DNA from 2 places in the Paenibacillus glycanilyticus genome. Region 2 is predicted to be linked to the other one. Evidence: predicted binding sites of a transcription regulator. Region 2 holds the regulator's gene; the other holds the start of a gene.

Region 1 (6,219 bases), 790 kb from region 2:
GGAGAAGAACGATACAGCTTCGGAAACGGTTTTGAACATTTTCCAGTTACCTGCAATAATAGGTGTTCTGCTCATCGTATATTCCCTCGTTTCTAAAATTATATATTTCTATCTTATTTATCGTTAAGAGCTACAACGCCCGGAAGTGCTTTGCCTTCCATGAATTCCAGGGAAGCGCCGCCGCCAGTGGAGATATGGTCCATTTTGTCTGCCACGCCGAATTTCTCTGCAGCCGCAGCGGAGTCGCCGCCGCCGATTACCGTGTAACCAGCTGTTTCCGCACATGCGTTAGCAACCGCACGAGTACCGTGGGAGAATGGTTCGATTTCGAATACGCCCATTGGCCCGTTCCAAACAACCAGCTTGGAGTTTTTGATAACGTCAGCGTAAATCTCGCGAGTTTTAGGACCGATGTCGATGCCTTCCCAGTCAGCAGGGATGCCGTCAACGTCAACGATCTTCGTGTTTGCGTCTTTGCTGAACTCGTCAGTAATAACGATATCAACAGGGATCAGGAAGTTTTTACCCAGCGATTTTGCTTTCTCGATGAACTCAAGAGCCAGATCCAGCTTGGAGTTGTCAACGAGCGATTGGCCGATTTCATGGCCTTGCGCTTTGAAGAAGGTGTAAGACAAGCCGCCGCCGATGATGATGTTATCAGCGATCTCGATCATTTTGTTGATAACGTCGATTTTGTCTTTTACTTTCGAACCGCCAACGATTGCTGTGAAAGGACGCTCAGGGTTGTTCAGCGCTTTGCCGAGAACATCAAGCTCGCGTTCCATCAAGAGACCCGATACTGCAGGCAGGTAGTGCGCAATGCCTTCTGTCGAAGCGTGGGCACGGTGAGCGGCGCCAAACGCATCGTTTACGAACAGATCAGCCAGCTCGGCGAATTGCTTAGCCAGTTCCGGATCGTTCTTTTCTTCGCCCGCATGGAAACGAACGTTCTCAAGCAGGAGTACGTCGCCATTGTTCAGCGCGTTAACTTGTGCTTTCACTTCTTCACCAACGGAGTCGTTAGCTTTTACAACCGGTTTGCCAAGAAGCTCGGACAGACGTACGGCAGAAGCTGTGTGACGCAGTTCTTCAACCACTTCACCGTTTGGACGGCCAAGGTGGCTCGCGAGGATTACTTTAGCGCCTTTTTCGATCAGATAGTTGATCGTAGGAAGCGTTTCGCGGATACGCTTGTCGTCAGTAATTTTGCCATCTTCGAGTGGTACGTTGAAATCGACGCGTACAAATACGCGTTTGCCTGCTACTTCTACGTCACGAACACTTTTCTTATTCAATGGTGTTGCCTCCCTGATTATGAAGTTGAAAGCATATATGAGATAAAGCCTATAACAGCAGCAAAAAAGGCGTTCCTTCTCGCAAGAAGGAACGCCTTCGCCTAATATCCACTTAAGTGGAGCCGCAGACTAAGCGTATCCCGGAGCGTCAAGCTCCGGGACGAAAGCGTTCCATGCAATTGTGGAATAGCGTGTGTATCTTACAGACCTTTGCTTGCCACGAATGCAGCGAGGTCAACTACACGGTTCGAGTAGCCCCACTCGTTGTCGTACCAGGAGATAACTTTAACCATGTTGCCTTCTACTACCATAGTCGACAGAGCGTCGATTGTGGAGGAAGCTGGGTCGCTGTTGTAGTCGCTGGATACCAGTGGCAGTTCGTTGTAGTTCAGAATGCCTTTAAGAGCGCCTTCGGAAGCTTCTTTCAGAGCTGCGTTAACTTCTTCAACCGTAACGTTAACTTTCAGTTCAGCAACCAGGTCAGTTACGGAAACGTTAGGCGTAGGAACGCGCATAGCCATGCCGTTCAGTTTGCCTTTCAGTTCAGGCAGAACCAGGGATACTGCTTTTGCAGCGCCTGTCGACGAAGGAATGATGTTCTCAGCAGCTGCGCGAGCACGACGCAGGTCTTTGTGAGGAACGTCCAGTACGGCTTGGTCGTTTGTGTACGAGTGAATAGTAGTCATCATACCTTTAACGATACCGAATTTGTCGTTCAATACTTTTGCGAATGGTGCAAGACAGTTCGTTGTGCAAGAAGCGTTGGAGATTACAGTGTGCGATGCAGCATCGTACTTGTCTTCGTTAACGCCCATAACGATTGTGATGTCTTCGTTAGTTGCTGGAGCGGAGATGATAACTTTTTTAGCGCCGCCTTTAAGGTGAAGCTCGGCTTTTTCTTTCGCTGTGAAGATACCAGTGGACTCAACAACGATTTCAGCGCCTACGGAGCCCCATGCCAGGTTCTCAGGGTTACGTTCAGCAAATACTTTGATTTCTTTGCCGTTAACGAGAATTGCGCCTTCTTTTGCTTCAACCGTAGCATCAAGAGTGCCATGAGTTGTGTCATATTTCAGCAGGTGTGCAAGTGTTTTAGTGTCAGTCAGGTCATTTACCGCTACTACCTCAACATTAGGGTTGTTCAGCGATGCGCGGAACACGTTACGACCGATACGACCAAATCCGTTAATACCAATTTTAACCATTTTAAATTCCTCCTAAGCTTTTAAATGACTATGGTATATATTTCAAAACGTTCTGCAGCAGAGCCTGCCGCAAATCGTTAAGATAACGATTGCTGCTGTTCATCGATGATCGCGGACATCTCGAGAGCCGCCGCTTCATCGGTAACAAGTACATCATTGTGCCCAAATTTCATAATGGCTGCTATGGCTTCGCCTTTGCTATGGCCGCCAGCCACTCCTATAACAACTTCAGTCTTCACAATATCCTCGAGTCGTAATCCTACCGTCTGCATTTTGTGAACAACCTCGCCGTTACGGTCGAAATAAAAACCGAAAGCTTCAGCCAATGCGCCATCCGCGGCCATCGCCTTCACCAGTTCAGGATTCAGCTTTCTGCGCCGGGCCATCACCATAGCGTCCCCGATCCCGTGTACGACGATTCGGGCACTCCGGACAACCTCGACTATATCGCGGATATTCGGTTCCTGCATCATGGATGCGTAGGCTTCGTCACCAAGATGATCCGGCACATGGAGCATCCGGTAATTGGCGCCAGTACGCTTTGCCATTGTGGATGCAATGGTATTGGCTTGATAATCGAGACTTTCGCCAAGTCCGCCTCTCGCCGGTACAAACCAGTTGTTCTTGAGTGGTGTCGTAGAAGTTAATTGGTTAGCTACCTGAGCGATCGTCGTTCCGCCGGTTACGGCCACGACATCGTTTGGCTCCATCACTTTGCGAAGCACCTGGCAGGCCGCTCTTCCAAGCTCCCGCTTCGACTGCTCCGACTCCTCGGAATCGCCTGCTACAACAATGACCTGCGATAATCCGAAGTGACTCCTGATCTTCTCTTCCAGATCGGACAAGCCGAATAACGTCTTGTAGAAGGGCTCCAATTGCTCAAGCAATTGCTTGCCCGCTTCACTGATCCGCATTCCCGCCGTATGAATCTCCAGCAGTCCCTGCGATTTCAGGAAATCTGTTTCCGCCCTCAGCACCCGTTCCGTCATCCCTAAGGAATTGGCGAGCGTCCTCCGGCCGATCAGATCGGACAACATCACTTGGCGCAATATCGAGTATCGCTTCTTCATCACGTCAAGCAAATCTGGGAGAAGCTGCTGCTGCAGCTCAATAATGTGACGCATCCTCTACTTTTCACTCCACCCGTCAATAGGCGTAATGGGCTTTCAGGGGATGGACGTTAAACGTCCCGCATACTCACTTTAAGTCCCACCTCTATTTTAGCTAAAAACAATTCACATGGCAAGTAAGCAATCGCCGATGAAAGCGTTTGTATTCACGATTTGCTCAAATTTATTTTTCTCATCTGTCTTGCTTTCTACAATACAATCGCGTATACTAAGTTTTGCTGTTGCTTTCTTATGCAAATATGCGCCCGTGGTCCAATGGATATGACGTAGGCCTCCGGAGCCTGAGATCTAGGTTCGATTCCTAGCGGGCGCGCCATTCAACTTTACCTTAACGCTATACATAAACAGGAACCGTCCTCGATGAGGACGGTTTTTTTGTTTTTCTCAAAAATTGAGTTTGACTATCTTTGACTTTTGTTTGATCATCCGCTAGAATGGGAATCAGTAATACCATCTTTGCTATTTTGAGGAGGGGACTTGGTTGGATATGAATTTCGTTCCTATGGTTATTGAACAGAGCAATCGCGGAGAACGCGCTTACGACATTTACTCCCGCCTTCTGAAGGATCGCATCATCTTCCTCGGGTCGGGCGTCAACGATGTGGTAGCCAACTCCATTATTGCTCAGATGCTGTTCCTTGCAGCAGAAGATCCTGAGAAAGATATTTCTCTCTACATTAACAGCCCTGGCGGATCCATTACGGCAGGCATGGCTATCTATGATACGATGCAATACATTAAACCCGATGTTTCGACAATTTGCGTCGGCATGGCGGCATCGATGGGCGCTTTCCTGCTCACGGCCGGTGCCATTGGCAAGCGTTATGCGCTCCCGAACAGCGAAGTGATGATTCATCAACCGCTTGGCGGCGCTGAAGGTCAAGCAAGCGATATCGAAATCCGCGCCCGCCGCATTATCAAAATGCGCGATAAGCTGAACGGCATCCTGGCTGAGCGTTCCGGACAACCTCTCGATCGCATCGAGAAGGATACCGACCGCGATTACTTCATGAGCGCGGAAGAAGCTCGTCAATACGGTCTGGTCGATAAAGTCATCGAGCGTATCTAACGCATAAATACAAAAAGCGGCTGAACATGGATTTCCATGAGCAGCCGCTTTTTTTGTCATTTTCTTAAAAATCAAAGAAAAAAGGACTATCCCATTGTCATTCAAAATGATGACTCGGGACACCCCTCTTTGTCGGTTCTTATTGGTTCTCCAGCTCTTCTTTGCTGACGAGCGCGACTAAAGCGTTTACAGCCTGTTCTGCATCCGAACCCTCTGCGCTGATATGAATCTCTGTGCCCGAGCTGATCGCAAGGCTCATGATACCCATAATGGATTTTGCGTTTACTTTCTTGTCGTCTTTCTCAACAAATACTTCGGAGGAAAATTTGTTCGCTTCTTGAACGAATAATGCGGCAGGTCTAGCGTGCAAACCTGTTTTAAGACGAACGACAACCGGTAGCCTTGTCATGGTAACCATACCCCCTATACTATAATAAGTCTGGCAATTTCGCTTCAGTGCTCAGCCTGACATGACTAATACCTTTAAAATGCAATGATACACCTTGCATAAGACTTTTTGTTCATATTATATCATTATACCATCTGATGCACTAGGTTAAAAGTTTAGCCGTTTCGGATTTTTTCCGCAAGTTCATCAATTTTCCGCAACCGGTGGTTAACGCCGGACTTGCTTACGGTCCCCTTCAGCATTTCCCCAACTTCCTTCAGGTTCATATCCGGATGCTGTAGCCTGATTTCGGCAACCTCTCTAAGCTTATCGGGAAGATTGTTTAATCCGATTTCCTTTTGCAGCAGCTTGATATTATCGATTTGTCTGACAGCCGCGCCAATCGTTTTGTTCAGGTTAGCCGTTTCGCAATTCACGATCCGGTTAACCGAGTTCCGCATGTCGCGCATAATGCGGACGTCCTCGAATTTGAACAATGCCTGATGGGCGCCAATAATGTTCAGCAGCTCGATAATTTTCTCGCCCTCTTTGATGTAGAACACAAAGCCTTTCTTCCGCTCGATACATCTTGCGTTTAGTCCAAACTTGTTGGCCAGCTCAACCAGCGCCTCGCAGTGCTCTTCGTACATCGACGAAATTTCAAGATGGTAGGAAGAGCCCTCCGGGTTGTTGACCGAGCCGCCGGCCAGGAACGCTCCGCGCAGATAAGATCGTTTGCAGCACGGCTTTTTGATGATTTCTTTATCAATACCCAAGTTAAACACAAAGCCTTCGGATACAATTCGCAGCTCACTTAGTATTTCCTGTACCTTCGTCGGAATTCTGACGATATATACATTATTTTTTTTGAGACGCATTTTCTTACGGACGAGCAGCTCCGTATGCACTTCAAAATGCTTTTTCACCAAGGAATAGATCCGGCGGGCAATTGCTGCGTTTTCAGTTGAGATGTCGAGGACGACTTTGCGGCTGGAGACGCTGACCGAGCCATTCATTCGAATGAGTGCGGACAATTCGGCACGTTCACAGCAGGTATCCGCCTCAACCATCGTCAGCTCTTTCTTCGTTTGGGCCGCAAATGACATCGCTTGTTCACCTCTTTCTTAACATC
Region 2 (6,219 bases):
GGCCATCGCTCAACGGATAAAAGCTACCCTGGGGATAACAGGCTTATCTCCCCCAAGAGTCCACATCGACGGGGAGGTTTGGCACCTCGATGTCGGCTCATCGCATCCTGGGGCTGAAGTAGGTCCCAAGGGTTGGGCTGTTCGCCCATTAAAGCGGTACGCGAGCTGGGTTCAGAACGTCGTGAGACAGTTCGGTCCCTATCTGTCGCGGGCGCAGGAAATTTGAGAGGAGCTGTCCTTAGTACGAGAGGACCGGGATGGACGTACCGCTGGTGTACCAGTTGTTCCGCCAGGAGCACCGCTGGGTAGCCAAGTACGGACGGGATAAGCGCTGAAAGCATCTAAGCGTGAAGCCCCCCTCAAGATGAGATTTCCCAATTAGTAAGACCCCTTGAAGACGACGAGGTTGATAGGTTCGGGGTGGAAGCACAGCAATGTGTGGAGCTGACGAATACTAATCGGTCGAGGGCTTATCCTACTACAGCTTAAGATAATTCAAACTTTCGCATCCAGTTTTCAAGGTGCAAACCCTTGAATAAGCCAAAAGCTTACGTTTGGTGGCGATGGCGGAGGGGAACCACGCGTTCCCATACCGAACACGACCGTTAAGCCCTCCAGCGCCGATGGTACTTGGACCGCAGGGTCCTGGGAGAGTAGGACGTCGCCAAGCAATGAAGAGCCTGTCGCATTACGCGGCAGGCTTTTTGTTTCTGCATAGTTATCAACGGTTCATCCACAACCTGAACAGCTGATCCACATTGGGATCAAGCTGCTTTTTTGTTTTGCTATCCACATGTGAATAGTCACTCAATTACAACTTATCTGTATTTTGTTGATGAAGTTGTGTATAAATCGTGAAAATCCCCTAATTTACGCATGATTTCGGTCTGGATAACTGAATAACCCCGTGGATAGACAACGGCCGCCTGCCCAATAGTTGCCGACTTCCCTCCTTATCCTGTTTATAAACTCCCTGCATTTGTTTAATAACAATATAGAGCCTTTAGCTTGCTCGACTTTAAGCGCACCGTTTATGCACAAATGTGAGTAGTCCGTGGATGAACGGCTTAAAAGACAGCTGCAGCTGCGCGTTAATGCGGAGGACTGTGTATAAATCGCATCCAACCGCACCATGCTAGATAATGGCGATAGTTTGATTGTTAAATTATCTGAAAATTGAAATTCCATGTATTGACCTTTCCTGATTTTTGCGTATAATAAAGTTAAAGTCAAAGAAAGTCAAAGTCAGTTGGGGCAGCATTTCCACAAATGCATCCACAGCTCATGTCGCCAGGAGGTTGGTAAATTTGCGTAACATTTCCGATCTCATCGAGCAGTACTTGAAGCAGATGTTGCAGGAAAGCCCGGAAGGCGCCGTTGAAATTCAACGCAATGAACTGGCAGACAAGTTTTCCTGCGTTCCGTCGCAGATCAACTATGTAATTAGTACCCGGTTCACTTTGGAGAAGGGATACATGGTTGAAAGCAAGCGCGGCGGCGGCGGTTATATCCGCATTCAGCGGGTAGATTTGCCGGCGCTTAAGACGATTCAATTCCATATCCATCAAACGATTGGCGATTGCGTCGAGCAAAGCGTGGCGGAGGGGCTGATTTATCAGATGGAGGAGGCAAGACTAATTACGAAACGGGAAGCGAACCTGCTTCGGGCCGCGGTTGACCGCGAGACCATTGCTGTCAAGCTGCCGCTTCGCGATGAGATCAGAGCCAGATTATTACGCTCCATGCTGATATCTTTATTAGCCAAATAAGCGCCTGAGAAGGTTACACCGGAAGGGAGGGGATTCGGCTTGATTTGCCAAGAATGCGGCAAGAAGCCGGCAACGCTTCATTTTACGAAAATCGTGAACGGTGAAAAAACCGAATTTCACATCTGTGAATCCTGTGCGAGGGAACGGGGAGAAGGCATCCCCGGCGCTCCAAACGGGTTCTCTATTCACAGTCTGCTGTCGGGCCTTCTCGATTTTGATCCGAGCAGTACTAACGGCGTGAACAGCGCCAAGCAACAGCAGATGATCCGCTGTGACAACTGCGGGTTAACGTATACGCAATTCAGCAAGATCGGCAGGTTCGGCTGCAGCAACTGCTACCGTCAATTTACCGAGAAGTTAGATCCTCTGCTGAAACGTGTACATGGCAATACGGTCCATGTCGGTAAAATACCGAAGCGTTCCGGCGGCCAAATTCAGTACAAGCGAGAGATTGAGCAATTGCGGCGGGATTTGCAAAGCCGCATCGAACGAGAAGAATTTGAAAGCGCGGCTCAGATTCGTGATCGAATCCGCGAGCTGGAGCGTAAAATAGTAGAACTGTAAGGCGCACGAAGGAGGTTTACTCTTGGCTAGTCATCGTTTCTCTGAGCAAGCGTTAAGCGATTGGATGAAGGGAGTTGGACCTGACTCGGATATCGTCATTAGCAGCCGAGTACGCATTGCGCGAAACTTGAGGCAGTTTCCATTCCCGATGCTTGCCACCAATCAGCAGTCGCTTGAGGTCATGAATCAGCTTACTGCAATAGGGCAATCCGGCAAGCTGGATCCGGTAGGACATTTCGAAACGATTATTTTATCGGAGCTAAGCGAGCTGGAAAGACGGGTATTGGTGGAGAAGCATCTGATTAGCCCTAATCTGGCAAACGAGTCACGCGGAGGGGCGATCATTCTAAGCGAGAACGAATCGGTCAGCATCATGATCAACGAAGAGGATCATCTTCGTATTCAGTGCCTGTATCCGGGCTTTCAAGTCAAGGAGGCTTGGACGCTGGCGAATCAGATCGATGATATTTTCGAGGAAGAAACCAATTACGCGTTCGACGAGAAGAGAGGATATTTAACCACTTGTCCGACGAATGTGGGAACGGGAATACGAGCATCCGTTATGATGCATTTGCCGGCGCTTGTGCTTACGCAGCAGATTAACCGAATTTTATCGGCTGTCACGCAGGTCGGCCTCGCTGTCCGGGGAATGTATGGCGAAGGCAGCGAAGCGCTGGGGAATCTGTTCCAGATATCGAATCAGATTACGCTGGGACAGACGGAAGGCGAAATCATCGATAATTTGCACGGGGTAGCCAAGCAGATTATCGAGCACGAGAGAGCAGCCCGCCAAAGGCTGATGTCCGAGTCACGGCTTCGAATTGAGGACCGGGTAAGACGCTCTTACGGCATTTTGTCTTATGCGGCGGTGATGGATTCCAAGGAATCCGCGCAGCGGCTGTCCGATGTAAGGCTAGGCGTCGATCTGGGGCTTCTGGATCACGTCACGAGCCAATCTTTGAATGAATTAATTGTAATGACTCAGCCCGGGTTTCTGCAGCAGACGTTCAACGAGAAGATGAGCGCCGATCAGCGGGATTACCGCAGGGCCGAATTAATCCGCAATCAATTGCGGAGTCAAACCGAGCATGGGGGTGCATGAAACATGATGTTTGGACGATTTACGGAGCGAGCGCAAAAGGTTCTTGCCTTGGCGCAGGAGGAAGCGGTTCGTCTTGGTCACAATAATATTGGTACGGAGCATATTTTGCTCGGCCTTATTCGCGAAGGGGAAGGCATTGCAGCAAAGGCATTAATCGGGCTTGGTCTTGGACTTGAGAAAATTCAGGACGAAGTGGAGGCTTTGATCGGTCGCGGTCAAGAGCAGCCTACTAACATTGCTTATACGCCTCGCGCGAAAAAAGTTATCGAGCTGTCGATGGACGAAGCAAGAAAGCTTGGCCATACGTACGTAGGCACGGAACATATCCTGCTTGGTCTGATTCGCGAAGGAGAAGGCGTAGCAGCCCGGGTACTGAACAACCTTGGCATCAGCCTGAACAAAGCGCGCCAGCAAGTCCTGCAGCTTCTGGGCAGCAGTGAAGCGGTATCCAGCAGCCATGGCTCTCCATCCAATGTGAGCACGCCAACGCTGGACGGCTTAGCCCGTGACCTGACCGCTTATGCCCGCGAGGGTAATCTGGATCCGGTTATTGGCCGCAGCAAGGAAATCGAGCGCGTTATTCAAGTGCTCAGCCGCCGTACCAAGAACAATCCCGTTCTGATCGGCGAGCCGGGCGTAGGTAAAACCGCCATTGCCGAAGGTCTTGCCCAAAAGATCATCGCCAATGAAATTCCGGAGACATTGCGCGACAAACGCGTTATGACGCTGGATATGGGCTCCGTTGTAGCCGGTACGAAGTATCGCGGCGAATTCGAAGACCGCTTGAAAAAAATCATGGATGAGATCCGCCAAGCCGGCAACATCATCCTGTTCATCGATGAGCTTCATACGCTGATCGGTGCAGGCGGCGCTGAAGGCGCGATTGACGCCTCCAATATTCTGAAGCCTGCGCTTGCCCGCGGCGAGCTGCAGTGCATCGGCGCAACAACGCTGGATGAGTACCGCAAATACATCGAGAAGGATGCCGCGCTGGAGCGCCGTTTCCAACCGATTACGGTCGACCAGCCGTCGCCGGAAGAGGCCATCCAAATTCTTCACGGCCTGCGTGACCGTTATGAGGCTCACCACCGCGTAAAAATTACGGATGATGCAATCGTGCAAGCCGTGAAGCTGTCCGATCGTTACATTACGGACCGGTTCCTGCCGGACAAAGCGATCGATCTGATCGATGAGGCAAGCTCGAAAGTGAGACTTAACTCGTATACGGTACCGCCTAATCTCAAACAGCTGGAGAACCGTCTGGAGGATATCCGCAAGGAGAAAGACGCGGCGGTTCAAAGCCAGGAATTCGAGAAAGCGGCAGCCCTTCGCGACACGGAGCAAAAAATTCGCGAAGAGCTCGACGTAACGAAGAACCAATGGAAGGAAAAACAAGGCCGCACCGATTCCGAAGTAACGCCTGAAGATATCGCGCAGGTTGTGGCAAGCTGGACGGGGATTCCGGTCAGCAAGCTGGCGGAGGAAGAAACCGAGCGTCTTCTCAAAATGGAAGACATTCTGCATGACCGCGTAATCGGCCAAGAAGATGCGGTTAAAGCGGTATCGAGAGCCATCCGCAGAGCGCGTGCAGGCCTCAAGGATCCGAAACGCCCAATCGGCTCGTTCATCTTCCTTGGTCCTACCGGGGTAGGTAAAACTGAGCTGGCCCGCGCACTCGCGGAAGCGATGTTCGGCGACGAGAACGCGGTTATCCGCATCGATATGTCGGAGTACATGGAGAAACACTCCACGTCCCGTCTCGTCGGAGCGCCTCCGGGATATGTCGGCTACGAAGAAGGCGGTCAGTTGACCGAGAAAGTACGCCGCAAGCCATATTCCGTTGTCCTGCTCGACGAAATCGAGAAGGCGCATCCGGAAGTATTCAACATCCTGCTGCAAGTGCTGGAAGACGGCCGTCTGACCGATTCCAAAGGCAGAGTGGTTGACTTCCGCAACACGCTGATCATCATGACCTCGAACGTAGGCGCGGATCAAATCAAACGCAATTCTTCGCTTGGCTTTACAGCCGTGCAGGATTCGGGCCGCGAGTTCAATCAAATGCGGGATAAAGTGATGGCAGAGCTGAAGAAGAGCTTCCGTCCGGAGTTCCTGAACCGGATCGACGAGACGATCGTGTTCCACTCGCTGGAGCAAGAGCATATCGCTCAAATCGTTACGCTGATGTCCGAAGAGCTTCGCAAACGGCTGCGCGAGCAAGAGGTGGACTTCGTTCTCACCGATGCCGCCAAGGCGTTCCTTGCGAAGGAAGGCTTCGATCCGCAATACGGTGCGCGTCCGCTGCGCCGTGCGATTCAGAAGCATATCGAAGACCGGATCTCGGAGGAGCTCTTGCTTGGCAAGATCCGCAAAGGCGATTCCTTCACGATAGACGAGAAGGACGGCGAGCTGACCGTTAACAAATCCGAAGCTGTCTCGGAAGAGCCGGCTGCAAAATAAGCAAGGATCAACCAGGCTGCCTGAGCGAGGACTCCCTCGCCGGGCAGCTTTTGTTTTATTCGATCTATTTGACAATGAGAATCATTATCGTATATGCATGAAGCAATGATGTTTTAGCGATGAAGGTTTTAAACATAGAAGCTTGGGAAGATGGAGGGACTTGCGATGATCGTTGTAACGAATACGATAAAAGTAAAAAAAGGCCACGGGGAAGAGGTAGCGGAGCGGTTCGAGAAGACAAAGGGCATAGAGCAATCGGCTGGCTTCGTTCGCATGGAGGTTATGCTGACCGAAGGACTGGCCGACTACGATGAACTGAAGGTAAGC

The links. Region 2 encodes CtsR, which represses protease genes until heat stress. Its sites were predicted from a motif close to ATGGTCAATAAAGGTCAAACA; they were not measured.
Region 1: the regulator CtsR is predicted to act here: its motif matches at 4,025-4,045, upstream of clpP (ATP-dependent Clp endopeptidase proteolytic subunit ClpP).

Annotation. Positions count from the first base shown of each region.
Region 1 covers NZ_CP195155.1:188,052-194,270, reverse strand. The annotation lists gene tpiA (triose-phosphate isomerase) at 1-75, opposite strand, end outside; gene ACR9FF_RS01005 (phosphoglycerate kinase) at 114-1,295, opposite strand; gene gap (type I glyceraldehyde-3-phosphate dehydrogenase) at 1,496-2,500, opposite strand; gene ACR9FF_RS00995 (sugar-binding transcriptional regulator) at 2,578-3,624, opposite strand; tRNA gene ACR9FF_RS00990 (tRNA-Arg) at 3,872-3,946, shown strand; gene clpP (ATP-dependent Clp endopeptidase proteolytic subunit ClpP) at 4,118-4,699, shown strand; gene ACR9FF_RS00980 (HPr family phosphocarrier protein) at 4,839-5,108, opposite strand; gene whiA (DNA-binding protein WhiA) at 5,264-6,193, opposite strand; gene ACR9FF_RS00970 (gluconeogenesis factor YvcK family protein) at 6,201-6,219, opposite strand, start outside.
Region 2 covers NZ_CP195155.1:6,153,412-6,159,630, reverse strand. The annotation lists rRNA gene ACR9FF_RS27865 (23S ribosomal RNA) at 1-478, shown strand, start outside; rRNA gene rrf (5S ribosomal RNA) at 554-670, shown strand; gene ACR9FF_RS27855 (CtsR family transcriptional regulator) at 1,308-1,769, shown strand; gene ACR9FF_RS27850 (UvrB/UvrC motif-containing protein) at 1,809-2,333, shown strand; gene ACR9FF_RS27845 (protein arginine kinase) at 2,398-3,435, shown strand; gene clpC (ATP-dependent protease ATP-binding subunit ClpC) at 3,439-5,892, shown strand; gene ACR9FF_RS27835 (antibiotic biosynthesis monooxygenase) at 6,058-6,219, shown strand, end outside.